DNA from 3 places in the Kitasatospora sp. NPDC056327 genome. Region 2 is predicted to be linked to each of the others. Evidence: riboswitches for the same ligand, from Rfam matches in the RefSeq annotation. Region 2 holds a riboswitch; each other region holds the start of a gene.
The links. Region 2 has a riboswitch for cobalamin ahead of ACFCX4_RS04690 (prenyltransferase/squalene oxidase repeat-containing protein). Riboswitches for the same ligand answer to the same signal wherever they lie in the genome.

Region 1 (5,634 bases), on a different contig from region 2:
GAGCTCTTCCGGGCCGGGCAGAACATCTACTCGCGCACCTTCCAGACCATTCCGCTGCTGATCACCGTCAGCCTCTGGTACCTGTTCCTGACCTCCGTCCTCACCATCGGCCAGTACTACGTCGAGCGGTACTACGCCCGGGGCACCAGCCGGACGCTGCCGCCCACCCCGCTCCAGCGGCTGCGACTGCTGATCGGCGGCAGGCCGGCCCCGAAGACCGGGCACGACGTCGTTCCGGGGATCGAGGGAGGCACCCACCAATGACCGACCTGAACAAGCCGCCGGCCGACGCCGGCCACCCGATGGTCCGGGCCGAGGGCGTCCGCAAGTCCTACGGACCGGTCGAGGTGCTCAGGGGCATCGACCTGGAGGTCCGGCGCAACGAGGTGTTCTGCCTGATCGGCCCGTCCGGCTCCGGCAAGTCGACCTTCCTGCGGTGCATCAACCACCTGGAGAAGATCAACGGCGGGCTGCTGTCCGTCGACGGCGAACTGGTCGGCTACCGGCGGCAGGGCACCAGGCTGTACGAGCTCAAGGACAGCGAGGTCGCGCTCAAGCGCCGTGACATCGGCATGGTGTTCCAGCGCTTCAACCTCTTCCCGCACATGACCGCCATCGAGAACGTCATCGAGGCGCCGGTGCAGGTCAAGGGCGAGAGCAGGTCCTCCGCCAAGGAGCGCGGGATGGCCCTGCTGGAGCGGGTCGGCCTGGCCGACAAGGCCGGCAGCTACCCGTCCCAGCTCTCCGGCGGCCAGCAGCAGCGGGTGGCCATCGCCCGGGCGCTGGCCATGAAGCCCAAGCTGATGCTCTTCGACGAGCCGACCTCGGCGCTCGACCCCGAGCTGGTCGGCGACGTCCTGGACGTCATGCGCGGGCTGGCCGAGGAGGGGATGACCATGATCGTGGTCACCCACGAGATGGGCTTCGCCCGCGAGGTCGGCGACGCACTGGTGTTCATGGACGGCGGCGTGGTCGTCGAGTCCGGCAACCCCCGCGAGGTCCTCACCGACCCGCAGCACGAGCGCACCCGGGCGTTCCTCTCCAAGGTGCTCTGAGCCGACGCGCTCCGAGCGCGCGCTCCCCGGCGCCCGGCAGGCCGAATCCTGCCGGGCGCCGCCGCTTTCCCGCTTCGGCTCTCCGGGTAATAGGCTAGAGCCAGTCAGCCCGTTACCGATCTCTGGAAGGACCACCGTGGAGCTCGCCTCGTACGCCGATCTGGCCGTCCGGCTGGTGAACACCGAGGAACCCGAGCGCGGCACCGACGCACTGACGTCGGTGGACGCGGTGCGCGCCCTGTTCTCGGACTCCTCCCGGGCCCGCGACCTCGCCGACGAGTCGGACCTGCCCCGGCTGCGGGCCGTCCGCACCCGGCTGCGCGGGGTCTTCGAGGCCGCCGCCGACGGCGAGGAGGTGCGCAGCGTCGACCTGCTGAACAGCCTGCTGATGGAGTTTCCGGTGAGCCCCCTGGTCTCCGGGCACGACTACCTGGACGAGGCCGGCCGGCCCCGCTGGCACCTGCACCTCGCCGACAACTCCCCCACCGCCACGGCCCACTTCAGCGCCGTCGCCTGCATGGGCCTCGCCGTCCACCTGACCGAACTCGGCGCCGACCGGCTCGGCATCTGCCAGGCCGCCCCCTGCCGCAACTCCTACCTGGACACCTCGACCAACCGCTCCCGCCGGTACTGCTCGGACCGCTGCGCGACCCGCGCCAACGTCGCCGCCTACCGCGCCCGCAAGCGCCAGGAGGCCGCGGCGGCCGCCGCCGGGCAGGGCTAGGGCGTCTCTTGTGGATCACTGCCGGGCCCTAGGGCGTCAGCTCCTCCGGGCGGACCCAGACGCCCAGGCGTCGGGCGAGCCCGGGGATCCGGGCCAGCGGGGCGGCGAGCAGCAGCCGTTCCAGCCGCCGGCCCGGCGCGAGCCAGACCGGGCGGGGGCGCAGCCGCAGCAGCACCCGGCCGAGCACGAGTTCGTCCGGGACCGCGCCGTAGCTGCGGCTGTCGCTGTCGACCGGCCGGTTGTCGGAGAGCAGCCACCAGCCCTTCGGCCTGCGGCCGTCGGCACGCTTGACCACCAGCAGGTTCTGCTGGAACGGGTGACGGAACACCACCACCGCGCCGGGCCGGATCCGCGCGCCGTAGCGGACCAGCAGCCGGTCCCCGTCGCGCAGCGTCGGCACCATCGAGTCCCCCGCCACGTCGATCAGCCCGAACGGCGCGCCGCCCGCCGGGGGGTCCTCCACCGGTTCCGCGCTCCGTGCCACGACTCCTCCTCCGGGCGCCCGCTGTCGCACACCAGTCTGCCGCACGGTCCGTCACCCGCCGGTGTCCGGATTCACCCGGTTCCGGCTCGGCCTTTTGCCCTAGGCCCACCGCCCGGCCGAGAAACCGCCGGGCCCGAAGGGTAATCTCGGGCGCGGGAAGACGATCTAAGGAAGGACTCCCATGTTCTCTCGTCTGTTTGCACCGCGCGCCACCGCCCACGCCCACTGCGACCTGCCCTGCGGCGTGTACGACCCGGCCCAGGCCCGCATCGAGGCCGAGTCCGTGAAGGCCACCCAGGAGAAGTACCAGGCCAACGAGGACCCGCACTTCCGGGCCCGCGCCGTCATCATCAAGGAGCAGCGCGCCGAGGCCGTCAAGCACCACATCTCGGTGCTGTGGAGCGACTACTTCAAGGCCCCGCACTTCGAGAAGTACCCGCAGCTGCACCAGCTGGTCAACGACACCCTGAAGGCCGCCTCGGCCGCCAAGGCGTCCACCGACCCGGCCACCGGCCAGGCGCTGCTGGACCTCGTCGCCGAGGTCGACAAGATCTTCTGGGAGACCAAGCAGGGCTGATCCCCGCTCGCTCCCCTGCGAACGCCCCCGTCCGCGCCGGACGGGGGCGTTCGTGTGTCCCCGGCCACAAACGCTGCGGTAAGGGTTGCCTGACCCGAGTGCTTGTTATGCTGCCAGGGCGTTCCCAGGGGGAAGCCGGTGCGATTCCGGCGCTGACCCGCAACGGTAAACGGTGCCCCGCGCCCGTGAGCCCGATCGCCCGGGGACGCCGACCTCCCGACAACTCGCCGTGGACTGCGAGGGGATCGCGCCCCGGCACGACCGCGCCCGGGCACGCCGCCCCGCGCCCCGCCCGGCCCGAGGCAAGGCGCGCCACAGTGAGCAGCACCGCGACCGCACCGGCCACCGCCGCGGCCCCGCCGGGCCCGCGCCGAACACCCGCCGCGGCGCTGGCCGCCGCCCTCGCCGCCGCCCTGCTGCTCTCGCTGGTCTGCGCCGTCGCGGTGGGCTCCTCCGGACTGGCCCCGGGCCGGGTGCTGCGGCTGCTGGCCGCCGGTCTGACGGGCGGCCGGCTGGAGGCCGACGAGGCCGCCGCCTACGCGATCGTCTGGGAGATCCGGCTGCCCCGCGCCGTCCTGGCCGCCGTGGTCGGCGCCGGACTGGCCGCCACCGGGGTCGCCGTCCAGGCGATGGTCCGCAACGCGCTCGCCGACCCGTTCGTGCTCGGCATCTCCTCCGGCGCCTCGGTCGGCGCCAACGCCGTGCTGATGCTCGGCGCCTTCGCATCGTTCGGCGTCTGGGCGCTCTCCGCCTCCGCGTTCGCCGCCGCCCTGCTCGCCATGGTGCTGGTCTACCTGACCGCCCGGACCGCGCACGGCCTCACCCCGCTGCGGCTGGTGCTCACCGGCACCGCGATGTCCTACGGCTTCTCCGCCGTCACCGCGCTGATGGTCTTCGCCGCCGCCCGCGGCGAGGCCGCCCGCTCCGCGATGATGTGGCTGCTCGGCAGCCTCGGCGGCGCCACCTGGGGCTCGGTGCCGATCGCCGCCGCCACCGTGCTGGCCGGCCTGGTGCACCTGGCCTGCTCGGCCGGCCGGCTGGACGCGCTGGCGATGGGCGACGAGACGGCCGCCTCGCTCGGCGTGGACCCGGACCGGCTGCGCCGCGAACTGTTCGTGGTGACCGCGGCCGTCACCGGCACCGTGGTCGCGGTCAGCGGGGCGATCGGCTTCGTCGGACTGATGGTCCCGCACCTGGTGCGGATGCTGGTCGGCGCCGGCCACCGCCGGGTGCTGCTGGTCGCTCCGCTCGCCGGGGCCCTGCTGCTGGTCTGGGTGGACATCGTCTCCCGCACCCTGCTGGCGCCCGCCGAACTCCCGGTCGGCGTGGTCACCGCGGCCCTCGGGGTGCCCTGCTTCCTGCTGCTGATGCGCCGTCGCGGCTACGCCTTCGGAGGCGGCCGGTGAGCGCCACGAGCCCCGTGCCCGGCCTGGACCTCGCCGTCGACGGCGTCTGCGTCGACCTCGCCGGTGTCCGGCTGGTCCACGACGTCACCCTGAGCGCCCCCGCCGGTCGGGTGGTCGGCCTGATCGGCCCCAACGGCAGCGGCAAGTCCACCCTGCTGCGCTGCGTCTACCGGGCCCTGCGGCCCGCCGCCGGCGCCGTCCTGCTGGACGGCGAGGACCTGCACGCGCTCGCCCCGCGCGAGGCCGCCCGGCGGGTGGCCGCGCTGCCGCAGGAGCACTCCGCCGAGTTCGACTTCACGGTGGCCGAGGTGGTCGCCATGGGCCGGCTGCCGCACCGGCGCGGCGCCCTGGCCGGGCCGTCCGCCGGGGACACCGACCGCTGCACCGGGGCGCTGCGCCGGGTCGGCGCCGCGCACCTGGCGGCCCGTGGCTTCCTGAGCCTGTCCGGCGGCGAGAAGCAGCGGGTGCTGATCGCCCGCGCGCTGGTCCAGGAGCCCCGGGTGCTGGTCCTCGACGAGCCCACCAACCACCTGGACATCGCCCACCGGCTGGAGGTCCTGGCGCTGGTCCGGGAGGCCGGTCCGACCGTGCTGACCGCACTGCACGACCTGGACCTCGCCGCCGGCCACTGCGACCTGCTGTACGTGGTCGCGGACGGCCGGATCGTCGCTTCCGGACCGCCCGCCGAGGTGCTCGAACCCGGTCTGCTGGCCGAGGTGTTCAAGGTCCGGGCGACACCCGTGGCGCACCCGGTCACCGGCGCCCTGCGGCTGCTGCTCGACCGCCTCCCGTAACCGCACCGACGCCCTCCCCACCGCCCCCTCGCGAGGATCCCCATGCGCACCAAGGCCGTTGCCGCCGCCGCCCTGCTCGCCGTCGCCCTCACCGGCTGCGGCGCCGAGATAGCCCCGCGGGGCGACGGCGCCACCGCCGCCTCCGCCCACTACCCGGTGACCGTGACCAACTGCGGCACGGAGATCACCTTCCGGGAGAAGCCGGCCCGCACGGTGACCAACGACGTCGGCATCACCGAGCTGATGTTCGCGCTCGGCCTGGAGGACCGGATGGCCGGCTACGTGATGCCCGACGACAAGGGCCGGGTCGACGCGGTCGCCTGGAAGGACGCCTACCAGCGGACCGCCTGGCTCTCCCGGGACCGGATCACCAAGGAGATCGCCCTGGAGGCGAAGGCCGACCTGGTGTTCGCCGGCTGGCACTACGGCTTCGACGAGAGCCTCGGCGTCACCCCGCAGACCCTGTCCGGCCTCGGCATCGGCTCCTACGTGCTCACCGAGTCCTGCCGCAGCGGCAAGGGCTCCGAGCGCGGGGTGATGTCCCCGCTCGACGCGCTCTGGACCGACCTCGCCAACCTGGGCGAGATCTTCGAC
Region 2 (5,634 bases):
CCGCCAACTTCAACGGGACCGTGTTCGGTCTCCTCGCCCTCGGCGGCGCCAGGACCCAGGGCGGCGCCAAGCGCGTTCCGCAGGCCCTGCTGGACGCCTCCGTCACGGCTGTGCGGGCCAACCAGCACACGGACGGCGGCTGGAACTACACCAAGGCCGCCGGTGACCCCACCGAGATCGGCACGGGCAGCGACATCGACATGACCGGGGCCGCCATGGCCTCCCTGTGCGTCGGCGGCGTGCCCGGCACCGACCCGGCGGTCGTCGCCGCCAAGAACTTCCTCAAGGGCAAGCTGCTGGCCTCCGGCGCGTTCAACGCCATGTGGGGCGTCAACACCGACTCCAACGGCTGGGCCGTCTCCGGCCTCAACGCCTGCGGCATCAACCCCCAGGGAGCCGACTTCACCAGCGGCACCGGCAAGACCCCGGTCGACTTCCTGATCGCCCAGCAGTTCAAGCCCGGCGGCGGGTTCAAGTACCAGCCCACCGACACCACGCCCTCCCCCTACGCCTCCGTCGACGGCCTGCGCGCCGTCGCCGGTGCCGGGTTCACCGCCGCCCCGCCCGCTCCGGTCACGGCCGGGGAGCCGACCTGGTCTGCCACCATCGCGTTCGCCTCCGGCACCGCCGCCCGGCTCGCCCTGGTCGTCGACGACGGCACCGGCGCGCTCAAGGTCTGCGCCGTCACCGTCAACCCGACCGGCACCACCGCGACGCTCGGCGACGTCCTCGACGCGGCCGCCACCGCCACCCCGGGCGGCTGCGTCACGTCCGTCACCCCCGCCACCGGCGGCGGGACGATCACGGCGCTCAACGGCACCGCCAACAGCGGCTCCGCCGCCTGGAAGGTGAGCCTCGACGGCGCCACCGCGACCGCCGCCACCCGGGCCACCACCGTCCACCTCGGCGACACCGTCTCGCTGCGCTACGGCAGCTGATCCGGCGGCGGCCGCGCCTGACGGCCTGAACGCCCCAGGACCCACCGGTGCCCCGGTCTCCGTCGCGGAGGACCGGGGCACCGGTGCACCGGGGGTCAGGGAGCGGTGATGCCCGGCTGGGCGCCGGCGCCGAAGGCCCAGCCCTCGACGTCGCCGGGCGCCGGGTCGTAGCTGCCCGCCCCCAGGCTGCTGTACGACCAGGGGCCGCCGTGCTGGGCGTGCCAGTACGACCAGTAGGCGCTGCCGGTGGGGTTGGTGCACGTCGTCGGCAGGGCGTTGATGGTGCAGACGAAGCCGGGGTAGCGCGGGTGGAAGGTGTACGGGAAGCCGGCTCCGGTGAGCGCGGCGAGTCCGCTGGCCGGGTCGCCGGGCGCACAGCCGGTCTGGATGCCGCCGCCGACCGCCGTGAAGTCGACCACGACGGTGACGCCGCTGGTGCCGGCGCAGGCGGCGGCCCGGGCCTGCGGGGCCTGGACGGCGGAGACGCCGAGCAGGCCGGCGGTGAGGGCCGCCGCGGCGGCGATCGAGCCGAGCGTGCGGCGGGCCGGGCGGGCCGGGGTGTCGGTCATCTGGTCTCTCCTCTGCTGGTCGTGGGTCGTCAGTGGCCCGCGGGCGCGGGGCAGGCGAGGGTGGGCGCGTCGGGACGGGCGCCGGCCGCGGAGAGGGTGGCCAGCGGGGTGCCGGCCAGGCCGAGGACGGCCTGCGCGGTGGCCCGGGTGCCGGTGCCGGGGTTGAAGCCGGAGGCGTCGTAGGCGATCGCGCCGCGCACGGCCGGGTCGGCGTCGCAGCGCTGCTGGAACTTGACCAGCCGGCTCCAGCCCTTGAGTCCGGCGCCGAAGCGGGCGTTGGAGAGCAGCGCCTGGGTCGCGAGGCCGGTGGTGTTGGCGTTGGAGGTGGTGGCCCCGGCGGCCGCGAAGCCGCCGTCGGCGTTCTGGTGGGCGGTCAGCCAGCCGAGCCCGGAGGCCGCCTTGGCGGGGCGTCCGGTGGCGGCGAGGGCCTGGACGGCGAGCGCGGTGGCGTCCGCGTCGGCGGTGCAGGTGGCCTGGCCGAAGGAGACCGGGAAGCCGCCGTCGGCGCACTGGCTGCCGGCCAGGAAGTCGACGGCGGCGGCCGGGGCACCGCCGGGGGTGCGGTGGAGGGCGATCAGGGCGAGCGACTGGCCGAAGGCGTTGCTGTAGTCGCCCCACTGGGAGCGGTCGGAGAACCGGCCGCTCGGGGTCCGGAGCGAGCGGAGCCGGGCGGGCAGGTCGACGCCGCCGAAGGCGGTCGGGTCCTCGCCGCGCACCTCGGCGGCGAGCAGCAGCTTGGCGGTGGCGCCGGCGTAGGCCTCGGTGGTGCCGTCACCGAGGTAGCCGGCGAGGACGCCGGGCTCGGCCAGCCAGGCGGTCGCCCGGGCGGCGGCCCCGTCCGAGCTGCGGGCGGCGGCGAAGGCCAGTACCGCGTCGATGGTCAGGCCCTGGTCCGGGTAGGCGGTGTCGTCGAAGACGGACTCGAAGTGGTCGCCGTCGACGAGCTGACGGGCGAGCCAGCCGGCCGCGGCGGCGTCGGGGCGGATCGTGGACGACGAGCCGGTGGCCGGCGTGGCGTGCGCGGCGGTGGCGGCCGGGAGTGCGGTGGCGAACGCCAGGGCGGGTGTCGCGAGAAGTCCGAGGGTGCGGCGGAGCGGGGCCATGAGGAGCCTTTCCGGGCCTGGACGCAGGGGCCCGGAGGAGCGCCGCCGTGTGCCGGAGCAGCCCTCGGAGCTCCGGCCCGCAGACCACGACGGGAGGAGTGGACACACCTCCGCCGACGGGTACTCGGGCTCGCCTCCGACACGGGGTCGACGGCCTACCGTTGCGGGTCAGCGCCGGATTCGGACCGGCTTCCCCCGACGGCGGAGTCAGAACATGACGGTCCATCATGGCGAGGCGTGAAACGAGAGGTCAAGGGGTCGGAGCGCCCGATCGCGGGGCGCCCGGTCAGGTCGTCGACGACCGGTCTCCGGGGGGCACCGGGCCGGTCCCGGATGCCCCCCGGATGTCCCCCCGGCCGTCCCTCCGGCCGTCCCTCCGGCCGGGGGGCCGGGTCTCAGCGGTGCCTGAACTCGGGCGGGCGCTTCTCGGCGAAGGCGGCCATGCCCTCCTTCTGGTCGGCGGTGGCGAACGCCGCGTGGAAGAGGCGGCGTTCGAAGCGGACGCCCTCGGCGAGGGTGGTCTCGAAGGCGCGGTCGACGCTCTCCTTCAGCATGATCGCCGCCGGGGTGGACATCGCGGCGACCTTCTCCGCCGTGGCCAGCGCCTCGGCGAGGAGCCGGTCGGCGGGCACGATCCGGGAGACCAGGCCGGCCCGCTCGGCCTCCTCGGCGCCCATCGTCCGGCCGGTCAGACAGAGCTCCATGGCCTTGGCCTTGCCGACCGCCCGGGTCAGCCGCTGCGAGCCGCCGATGCCCGGGATCACGCCGAGCCTGATCTCCGGCTGGCCGAACTTCGCGGTGTCGGCGGCGAGCAGGATGTCGCAGAGCATCGCCAGCTCGCAGCCGCCGCCGAGCGCGTAGCCCGCGACCGCGGCGACCACCGGCTTACGGATCCGGCCGAGCTCGTCCCAGGCGGCGAACCAGTCGCCGAGGTAGGCGTCGACGAACTCCAGCGAGCGCATCTCCTTGATGTCCGCGCCGGCCGCGAAGGCCCTCTCCGAGCCGGTGACGACCAGGGCGCCGATCTCCGGGTCCCGGTCGAACGCGGTGGCCGCGGCCACGACCTCGTTCATCAGCCGGGTGTTGAGCGCGTTGAGCGCCTCCGGCCGGTTGAGCGTGATCAGGCCGACCCGGCCCGCACGCGCCACCAGGATCGTTTCGTGGTCGCTCACGCGCGGGCCTCCCTGAGAGTGGTGACGATCGCCGAGAAGTCCAGGCCCGCGCCCCCTCCGGCAGCAAACTGCGCGTACAGCTCCGCCGCCCTGCTGCCGAGTTCCGCGGGGACCGCGTGCGCGGTGGCGGCGTCGGCGGCGAGGCCGAGGTCCTTGGCCATCAGGGCGGCCGCGAAGCCCGCCGCGTAGTCCCGGTTGGCGGGGCTGGTCGGGACGGGCCCGGGGACGGGACAGTTGCTGGTGAGGGCCCAGCACTGACCGGAGGCGGTGGAGGCGACGTCGAAGAGCGCCTGGTGGCTCAGACCGAGGCTCTCGCCGAGGACGAACGCCTCACCGACCGCGATCATCGAGATCCCGAGGATCAGGTTGTTGCAGATCTTCGCGGCCTGCCCGGCACCGGAGGCGCCGCAGTGGACCACCTTGCGGCCCATCGCGGCGAGGACCGGCTCGACCGCGGCGAAGTCCGCGTCCTCCGCGCCGACCATGAAGGTCAGGGCGGCGGCCCCGGCCCCGGTCACGCCGCCCGACACCGGCGCGTCGACGGCCCGGTGCCCGGCGGTCCGGGCCAGGTCGGCGGCGACGCGCGCGTCCCCGACCGCGACGGTCGAGCAGTCCACGAACAGCGCGCCCCGGGTGACGGTGACCAGCTCCCGGTAGACCTCCAGGACATGGCGCCCGCTCGGCAGCATGGTGAACACCACGTCCGCGTCCGCGGCGGCCCCGGCGGCCGTGGCGGCGGTGCGGACGCCGTACCCGGCCGCCCGGTCGACGGCCTCCGGCACGAGGTCGTACCCCGTGACGGTGTGCCCGGCCCCGACGAGGTTGGCGGCCATCGGGCCGCCCATGTTGCCGAGTCCGACGAATCCGACGGTGAGGGTCACCAGCGCTCCAGGGGGGTGAGGTCGGCGAGGCCGAGTTCGCGCTCGCCCAGCGGGGCGAACCAGCGGGCCACCGCGGCGGGTCCGACGGCGTCCAGGGTGGCGGGGTTCCAGTGCGGAGTGCGGTCCTTGTCGATCACCTGGGCCCGGATCCCCTCGGCGAGGTCCGGGGTCGCCAGCGCCGCGCAGGAGCTCCGGTACTCCTGGTCCAGCACGGCCTCCAGCGGCCCGAGGGCACGGGCCCGCCGGAGGGCGGCGAGGGTGGCCTTGACCGCGGTCGGCGCGTTGGCCCCGATCCGGTCGGCGGCCTTCCTGGCCTCGGGCTCGCCGCTGTCGCCGAGCCGGCCGAGGATCTCCTCGACGCTGTCGGCCGCGTAGCAGTCGTCGATCCACTCGCGCTGCCGGGCCAGCACGCCGGGCGGCGCCGGCGCGACGTGCCGGGCGAGGGCGTCGTGGACACTCGATTCGGCCAGGTCGTCGAGCAGGGCGGGAAGGCGCTCGGCGGGGACGAAGTGGTCGGCGAGGCCGCAGAGCAGGGCGTCCGCCGCACCGGCCGATCCTGCCGTGAGGGCGAGATGGGTGCCGAGTTCGCCGGGCGCCAGGGCGAGCAGATAGGTTCCGCCGACGTCGGGGACGAAGCCGATGCCCGTCTCCGGCATCGCGACCCGGGTGCGCCCGGTGACGATCCGGACGCTGCCGTGGGCGGAGACGCCGACCCCGCCGCCCATCACGATGCCGTCCATCACCGCGACGTAGGGCTTGGGGTAGCGGGCGATCCGGGCGTTGAGCCGGTACTCGTCGCGCCAGAACTCCTCGACGGCGGCCGGGTCGCCGCCGGTGGCGGCCCGGTGGATGGCGACGATGTCGCCCCCGGCGCAGAAGGCCCGGTCGCCGGCTCCGGTGATGACGACGGTGGCGACCCGGTCGTCGTGCTCCCAGGTGTCCAGGGCCTGCGCGATCCGCCCCACCATGGC
Region 3 (5,634 bases), on a different contig from region 2:
GGACTGCCGGGCGCGGGCGAACAGCCGCACCGGGTCGCCGGCCGAGGCGCCCTCGACGTGACCGACCAGGAGTTCCGTTTCGCCGTGGTCGAGGACGGCCGCGGCGGTGTCCACCCAGAGCCAGGCGGCGTCCTCCGCACCCAGCACGTCGGCCGGGGAGACCCCCTCGTCCGAGCGCTCGGCCAGCCACAGCAGCGCGTACGGGCGCAGCACCGCCTCGTCGACGGCGGCCCGGACGGCCTGCTCGGCGGTCACTCCGGCCACCCGCAGCGCCTCGAAGGCCAGGCCGCGCACCAGCGCGTCCTCGCCCTGCGCGGCCTCCAGCAGCTCGGCCACCGCCCGGTCGGCCGGGCGGGCGGCCAGCCAGGCCCGGTACTCGGCGCGGGCCGGGCCGGGCGAGTAGTCGGCGCAGGCGCTCAGCAGTTCCAGCGCGCTCTGCTCGATGTGGCCCGCGGCGGTCTGCGCGACGGTGCAGATCTCCTCCAGCTTGGCCCGCACCGCCCAGTGCCCGAGCCGGGACAGCTCGGCGGCGTTGTCCGCGCGGGTCAGCGCGCCGACGGCGGCCAGGCCGTCGAGCATCCAGTCCAGGACGGCGGCGACGTCGGCCGGCGCGGCCGGGGTGTCGATCTGCGGCTCGCGGCAGGTGCCGCGGACGGCCGAGACGGCGGAGGCCGCGTGCGGGACGGGCGAGAGGCCGAAGGTGCCCTCGCCGCCGCCCACCCGGCGCTCGTCCAGACCGCGCCGCAGCAGCTCCAGCAGCTCGATGTCGGCGACCGGGCCGTCCACCAGATGGAGGAAGGACAGCAGCTGCGGGGCCTGGTCGACGGCCTGCCCGGCGAGCACCGCGAACACGCCGCGCAGGGCGGCGGGCGGCACCGGGGCGAGCAGCGTCCAGGCGTCGAACAGGGCTGACCAGCCGCGGACCACCGCCTCGTCGTCGTGCTCCCAGGCGTGCAGGCGCCAACCGGAGCCGGCGCCGCCGTCCCTGGCCTCGACCAGGCCGACCAGCAGGGCCTGGCCCCAGGCCTTGGCGGCGGCGCCCACCGTCATGGCGAGGGCGCGGCCGGCCGCCCGGGCGTCGTCGGGGAGCAGCTCGCCGCGCTTGTCGACCTCGTCGAGATCGCCGGCCCAGCGGGCGATCCGGACGGCGTCGACCAGCATGCGGCGGGCCAGCGGGGCGAGCTCGGCGGGGGCCGGGAAGCCCTCCGGGACGGGGACGCGGCCTCGGCCGGGTGCGGGGGCGGGGCCTCGTCGGCGGGGTACGCCCGGGGCCCCCGGCCTGGCGCCGGCGGGGCGGTGGGCCGTTCCGGGGAGACGGGTAACCGTCGCACCGGTACCGATCGTCGGCGGGAGCGGGGCATCACGGTCGCGCGGGTTCCGAGACGTCACGTCGAGCAGTCTTCCCCTTGTACCGGCCATCTGTCACATCCGGTTGTCCGCTCGGGGGCGGGCGCGGGGCGCGGGGGCTCGACAAGATCGGGCAACGGGGGCCAAACCGGCTGGCCGGAACCGTGTGGCGGGTCCATGCCAGGTGGGAGGGTGCGGACGCCCGTTGTTCCGTCCGCGGTCACCCCGGGCGCCTTGCGCCGGCCCCCGGCGCCCGCCCGCTCCCGGCGGGGCGGGCGGGGGCGCGGGCGGGTTCAGCAGAAGGGGGTGAGCCAGCGGCGGAGGGTCTCGGCGTAGCGGTCCGGATCGGTGTTCCACAGGGCCGCGTGGCCACCGCCGGGGAACGGCCGGAGGTTGACGACGTCCGGACGGCTGCGGGCCAGCCGCTCGGCGGCGGCGAACGGGGCCACCGGATCGTCCGGGCCGTGCAGCACCAGGGTCGGCACCCGCAGGTCGGTGCCCTCGGCGAGGCGGGCGAAGTCGGCCAGATCCACCCCGGTGCGGCCCTGGGCGGCGAGTGCGCCGAGTTCGGCGGCGGCGCCGCGGAAGCCCGCCCGGGCGGCGTCCCGGCGGGCGGTGGCCGGCCAGTCCAGCACCGGCGAGTCCAGCACCAGGCTGCTGATCGCGGGGGAGAGGTCCGAGCGGGCGGCGGTCTGCAGGGCCATCGTGGCGCCCAGCGACCAGCCGTACAGCACGACCCGGCCCGCGCCGGCGTCCAGGGCGGTCCGGACCGCCGCCTCGACGTCGCGCCACTCCGTCTCGCCGAAGTGGCCGAGACCGTCCGGGGAGGCGGGCGCCCCCGCGTCGCCCCGGTAGGTCACCACGAGCGCGGGCAGCTCCAGCCTCCGCAGTTCGGGCAGCACCGGGAGGGCCTGCCGGCGGTCGTCGTCCGGGCCGTGCACCAGGATCACCCAGGTGCCGCGCTTGCCGGCCAGCCGCCAGGCGGGCATCGCGCCCAGCTCGCCCTCCACGGCGGTGTCGGCGAACGGCAGGCCCAGCGCCGCGGACGGGTCCCCGAGGTACACCCGGGGGGAGAGACGGACCTCGGTGCCGGGGGTGAGGGTGCCGTGGTCGGCGCGGACCAGGCGGCGGGTGACGCCCCGCTCGTCGGCGTGCAGCACCTCCTCGACGACCGCGTGGCCGTCCTCGCCCCACTCGACGGCCCAGCGGCCCGGGCGCTCGCTCTCCGGACCGCGGGTGAGCGTGACCCGGCCCGCGCCGAGGCTCTGGACCAGCACCGGGCCGGTCCGCTCCCGGACGCCCGCCGCCGGACGGACCATCCGCTCGGACGCCCGGCGGCCGATCACCAGGACGGCCGCCCCGGTGCCGACGGCGGCGGCCGCCGCGGTGGCCGCGATTCCCCAACGCATACTCGCTCCCCGATGGCTCGGTGCCGGGACCCCTCGGTGTCTGGAACCCACTGCTCAGCCCAGTCCACTCGCGGCGGCGGGCCGCGGCCAGCAGGACACGGCCGTACGGGTTGTTCCGGGACGAAGGTCACACCGCCCCGGCGGGCCGCCGGAGGCTGTGACCAACCCCTCCGTGACCTCGGTTGACTCCCGGTTCGGGCCCGTGATGGGATCCTTCAGCCAATACGGAGGCATGCAGAGGAAGCCGGTGCGAGTCCGGCGCGGTCCCGCCACTGTCACCGGGGAGCACGACCGGAAGAAGCCACGGCGCGCCGTCAGAAGCCGCTGGAAGGCCCGGGAGCGCGTCCGACCCGGAAGCCAGGAGACTCTCGCCCCCGGTTCGTCGATCCAGGGCGCGGACCCTGAGTGAGGACACGCACGCCATGCAGGCTGCCCCGCCCGGCCGGCCCCTCCCCCGCCCGCTGCCGACGTGCGCCCGCTGACCCGGGCCGCCGTCTTCGGCGCGGGCGCCGTCGCCGGCTACCTGGCCGACGCCCGGTTCGGCGATCCGCGCCGCGGCCACCCGGTGGCCGCCTTCGGCACCGCCGCCGGCCGCCTCGAACGCCTCCTCTGGCGCGACCACCGCGGCGCCGGCACCGCCTACACCGCGCTCTGCGTGGGTACGGTCGCGGCCGGCGCGCTCGCCGCCGACCGGCTGCTGACCCGCCGTCCGCTCGGCCGGGCCGCACTCGCCGCCGCCGCGACCTGGACGGTACTCGGCGGCACCTCGCTGACCCGGGAGGCCCGCACCGTCGGCCGCTCACTGACCGCCGGGGACCTCACGGCGGCCCGGGAGCGGCTGCCGCACCTGTGCGGGCGCGACCCGAGCGCGCTGGACGAGCAGCAGCTGGCCCGCGCGGTCGTCGAGTCGGTCGCCGAGAACACCGCCGACGCCGTGGTCAACGCCCTGGTCTGGGGCGGCCTGGCGGGCACCCCCGGTCTGCTGGCCTTCCGCGCCGTGAACACCCTGGACGCGATGGTCGGTCACCGCTCGCCCCGCCACGCCCGGTTCGGCTGGGCCTCGGCCCGGCTGGACGACGTGGCGGGCTGGCCGGGCGCGCGGCTGACCGCGCTGCTGGCGGTCGCCGCCGCGCCCGAGCCGCGCACCGCCTGGCGGGTCTGGCGGCGCGACGGCTCCGCGCACCCGAGCCCGAACGCCGGTCAGGCCGAGTCGGCCTTCGCGGGCGCGGTGGGCGTGCGCCTGGGCGGCACGCTGCGGTACGGCGAGCGCGTCGAGCACCGGCCGGTGCTGGGCGGGGAGCTGCGCCCCGTCGGGGTGGACGACATCGAGCGGGCCTGCGTGCTCTCCCGGCGGGTGAGCGCGCTGGCCCTGGGTACGACCGTCGCCGGGCACCTGCTGCTCCGGGCGGCGCTGGGCGGGAGAAGGGGCAGGACATGAGCGGGGCACTGCTGGTCGCCGGGACGACCTCGGACGCCGGGAAGAGCGTGGTGACCGCCGGCATCTGCCGCTGGCTGGCCCGGCAGGGCGTCGCGGTCGCGCCGTTCAAGGCGCAGAACATGTCGCTGAACTCCTTCGTCACCGCCGACGGTGCGGAGATCGGCCGCGCGCAGGCGATGCAGGCGCAGGCCGCCCGGGTGGAGCCGGAGGCCGCGATGAACCCGGTGCTGCTCAAGCCCGGCGCGGACGGCCGCAGCCAGGTGGTGCTGCTGGGCCGGCCGGTCGCCGAGGTCGGCGCGCTGGACTACCGCGAGCGCAAGCCGGTGCTGCTGGAGCGCGCCCTGGAGTGCCTGGCGGACCTGCGCGGCCGCTTCGACGTGGTGGTCTGCGAGGGCGCGGGCTCCCCCGCCGAGATCAACCTGCGCGACCGGGACATCGCCAACATGGGCCTGGCCACCGCGGCGGGGCTGCCGGTCGTCGTGGTCGGGGACATCGACCGCGGCGGCGTGTTCGCGGCCATGTACGGGACGCTGGCGCTGCTGTCGGCGGAGGACCAGCGGCACGTGGCCGGCTGGTTCGTCAACAAGTTCCGCGGCGACGCCCGGCTGCTGGCCCCCGGCCTGGAGATGCTGCTCGGGCTGACCGGCCGTCCGGTGCTCGGCACCCTGCCGATGCTGGCGGACCTGTGGCTGGACGCCGAGGACTCGCTGGACCTGTCGACCGTCGTCGACCGGACCGCCGCACGCGGCCCGTACGGCGCGGACGTGCTGCGGGTGGCCGTGCTGCGCTTCCCCCGGCTGTCCAACTTCACCGACCTGGACGCGCTCTCCCAGGAGCCCGGCGTGCTGGTGCGCTGGGCGACCCGGCCCGAGGAGCTGGCCGACGCCGACCTCGTCGTGCTGCCCGGCACCCGGGCCACCGTCGCGGACCTGGCCTGGCTGCGCGAGCGCGGCCTGGAGCCGGTGCTGCGGGCGCGGGCGGCGGCCGGGCTGCCGGTGCTCGGCGTCTGCGGCGGCTACCAGATGCTGGCCCGGTCGATCGTGGACGGCGTCGAGTCGCGGGCGGGCGCGGTGGACGGCCTCGGGCTGCTGCCGGCGCACGTGCGGTTCGGCGCGGAGAAGGTGCTCGGCCGGCCCGTCGGCGAGGCCTACGGGGAGCGCGTCGAGGGCTACGAGATCCACCACGGGATCGTCACCGCCGAGGGCGGCGAGGCGTTCCTGGACGGCTGCCGGGCGGGCTCGGTGTGGGGCACCACCTGGCACGGCGCGCTGGAGAACGACGGCTTCCGGCGCGCCCTGCTGCGCGAGGTCGCCACGGCGGCCGGCCGCGCGTTCGTGCCCGCGCCGGACACCTCGTTCGCGGCGGCGCGGGAGGCCCGGCTGGACCGGCTGGGCGAACTGATCGAGGAGCACGCGGACACCGACGCGCTGTGGAAGCTGA

Region 1: linked by a shared signal. The riboswitch ahead of ACFCX4_RS18330 (FecCD family ABC transporter permease) and the one ahead of ACFCX4_RS04690 (prenyltransferase/squalene oxidase repeat-containing protein) in region 2 are both predicted to bind cobalamin.
Region 3: linked by a shared signal. The riboswitch ahead of ACFCX4_RS20695 (cobalamin biosynthesis protein) and the one ahead of ACFCX4_RS04690 (prenyltransferase/squalene oxidase repeat-containing protein) in region 2 are both predicted to bind cobalamin.

The regions. Positions count from the first base shown of each region.
Region 1 is NZ_JBHJRC010000112.1:10,687-16,320, forward strand. It holds gene ACFCX4_RS18305 (amino acid ABC transporter permease) at 1-264, shown strand, start outside; gene ACFCX4_RS18310 (amino acid ABC transporter ATP-binding protein) at 303-1,055, shown strand; gene ACFCX4_RS18315 (CGNR zinc finger domain-containing protein) at 1,192-1,779, shown strand; gene sodX (nickel-type superoxide dismutase maturation protease) at 1,808-2,263, opposite strand; gene sodN (superoxide dismutase, Ni) at 2,445-2,840, shown strand; cobalamin riboswitch at 2,920-3,058, shown strand; gene ACFCX4_RS18330 (FecCD family ABC transporter permease) at 3,158-4,246, shown strand; gene ACFCX4_RS18335 (ABC transporter ATP-binding protein) at 4,270-5,040, shown strand; gene ACFCX4_RS18340 (ABC transporter substrate-binding protein) at 5,083-5,634, shown strand, end outside.
Region 2 is NZ_JBHJRC010000017.1:37,366-42,999, reverse strand. It holds gene ACFCX4_RS04700 (hypothetical protein) at 1-938, shown strand, start outside; gene ACFCX4_RS04695 (flagellar hook-length control protein FliK) at 1,034-1,507, opposite strand; gene ACFCX4_RS04690 (prenyltransferase/squalene oxidase repeat-containing protein) at 1,537-2,610, opposite strand; cobalamin riboswitch at 2,708-2,837, opposite strand; gene ACFCX4_RS04685 (enoyl-CoA hydratase) at 3,006-3,782, opposite strand; gene mmsB (3-hydroxyisobutyrate dehydrogenase) at 3,779-4,663, opposite strand; gene ACFCX4_RS04675 (enoyl-CoA hydratase/isomerase family protein) at 4,660-5,634, opposite strand, start outside.
Region 3 is NZ_JBHJRC010000140.1:200-5,833, forward strand. It holds gene ACFCX4_RS20685 (hypothetical protein) at 1-1,161, opposite strand, end outside; gene ACFCX4_RS20690 (alpha/beta hydrolase family protein) at 1,641-2,756, opposite strand; cobalamin riboswitch at 2,934-3,145, shown strand; gene ACFCX4_RS20695 (cobalamin biosynthesis protein) at 3,226-4,194, shown strand; gene ACFCX4_RS20700 (cobyric acid synthase) at 4,191-5,634, shown strand, end outside.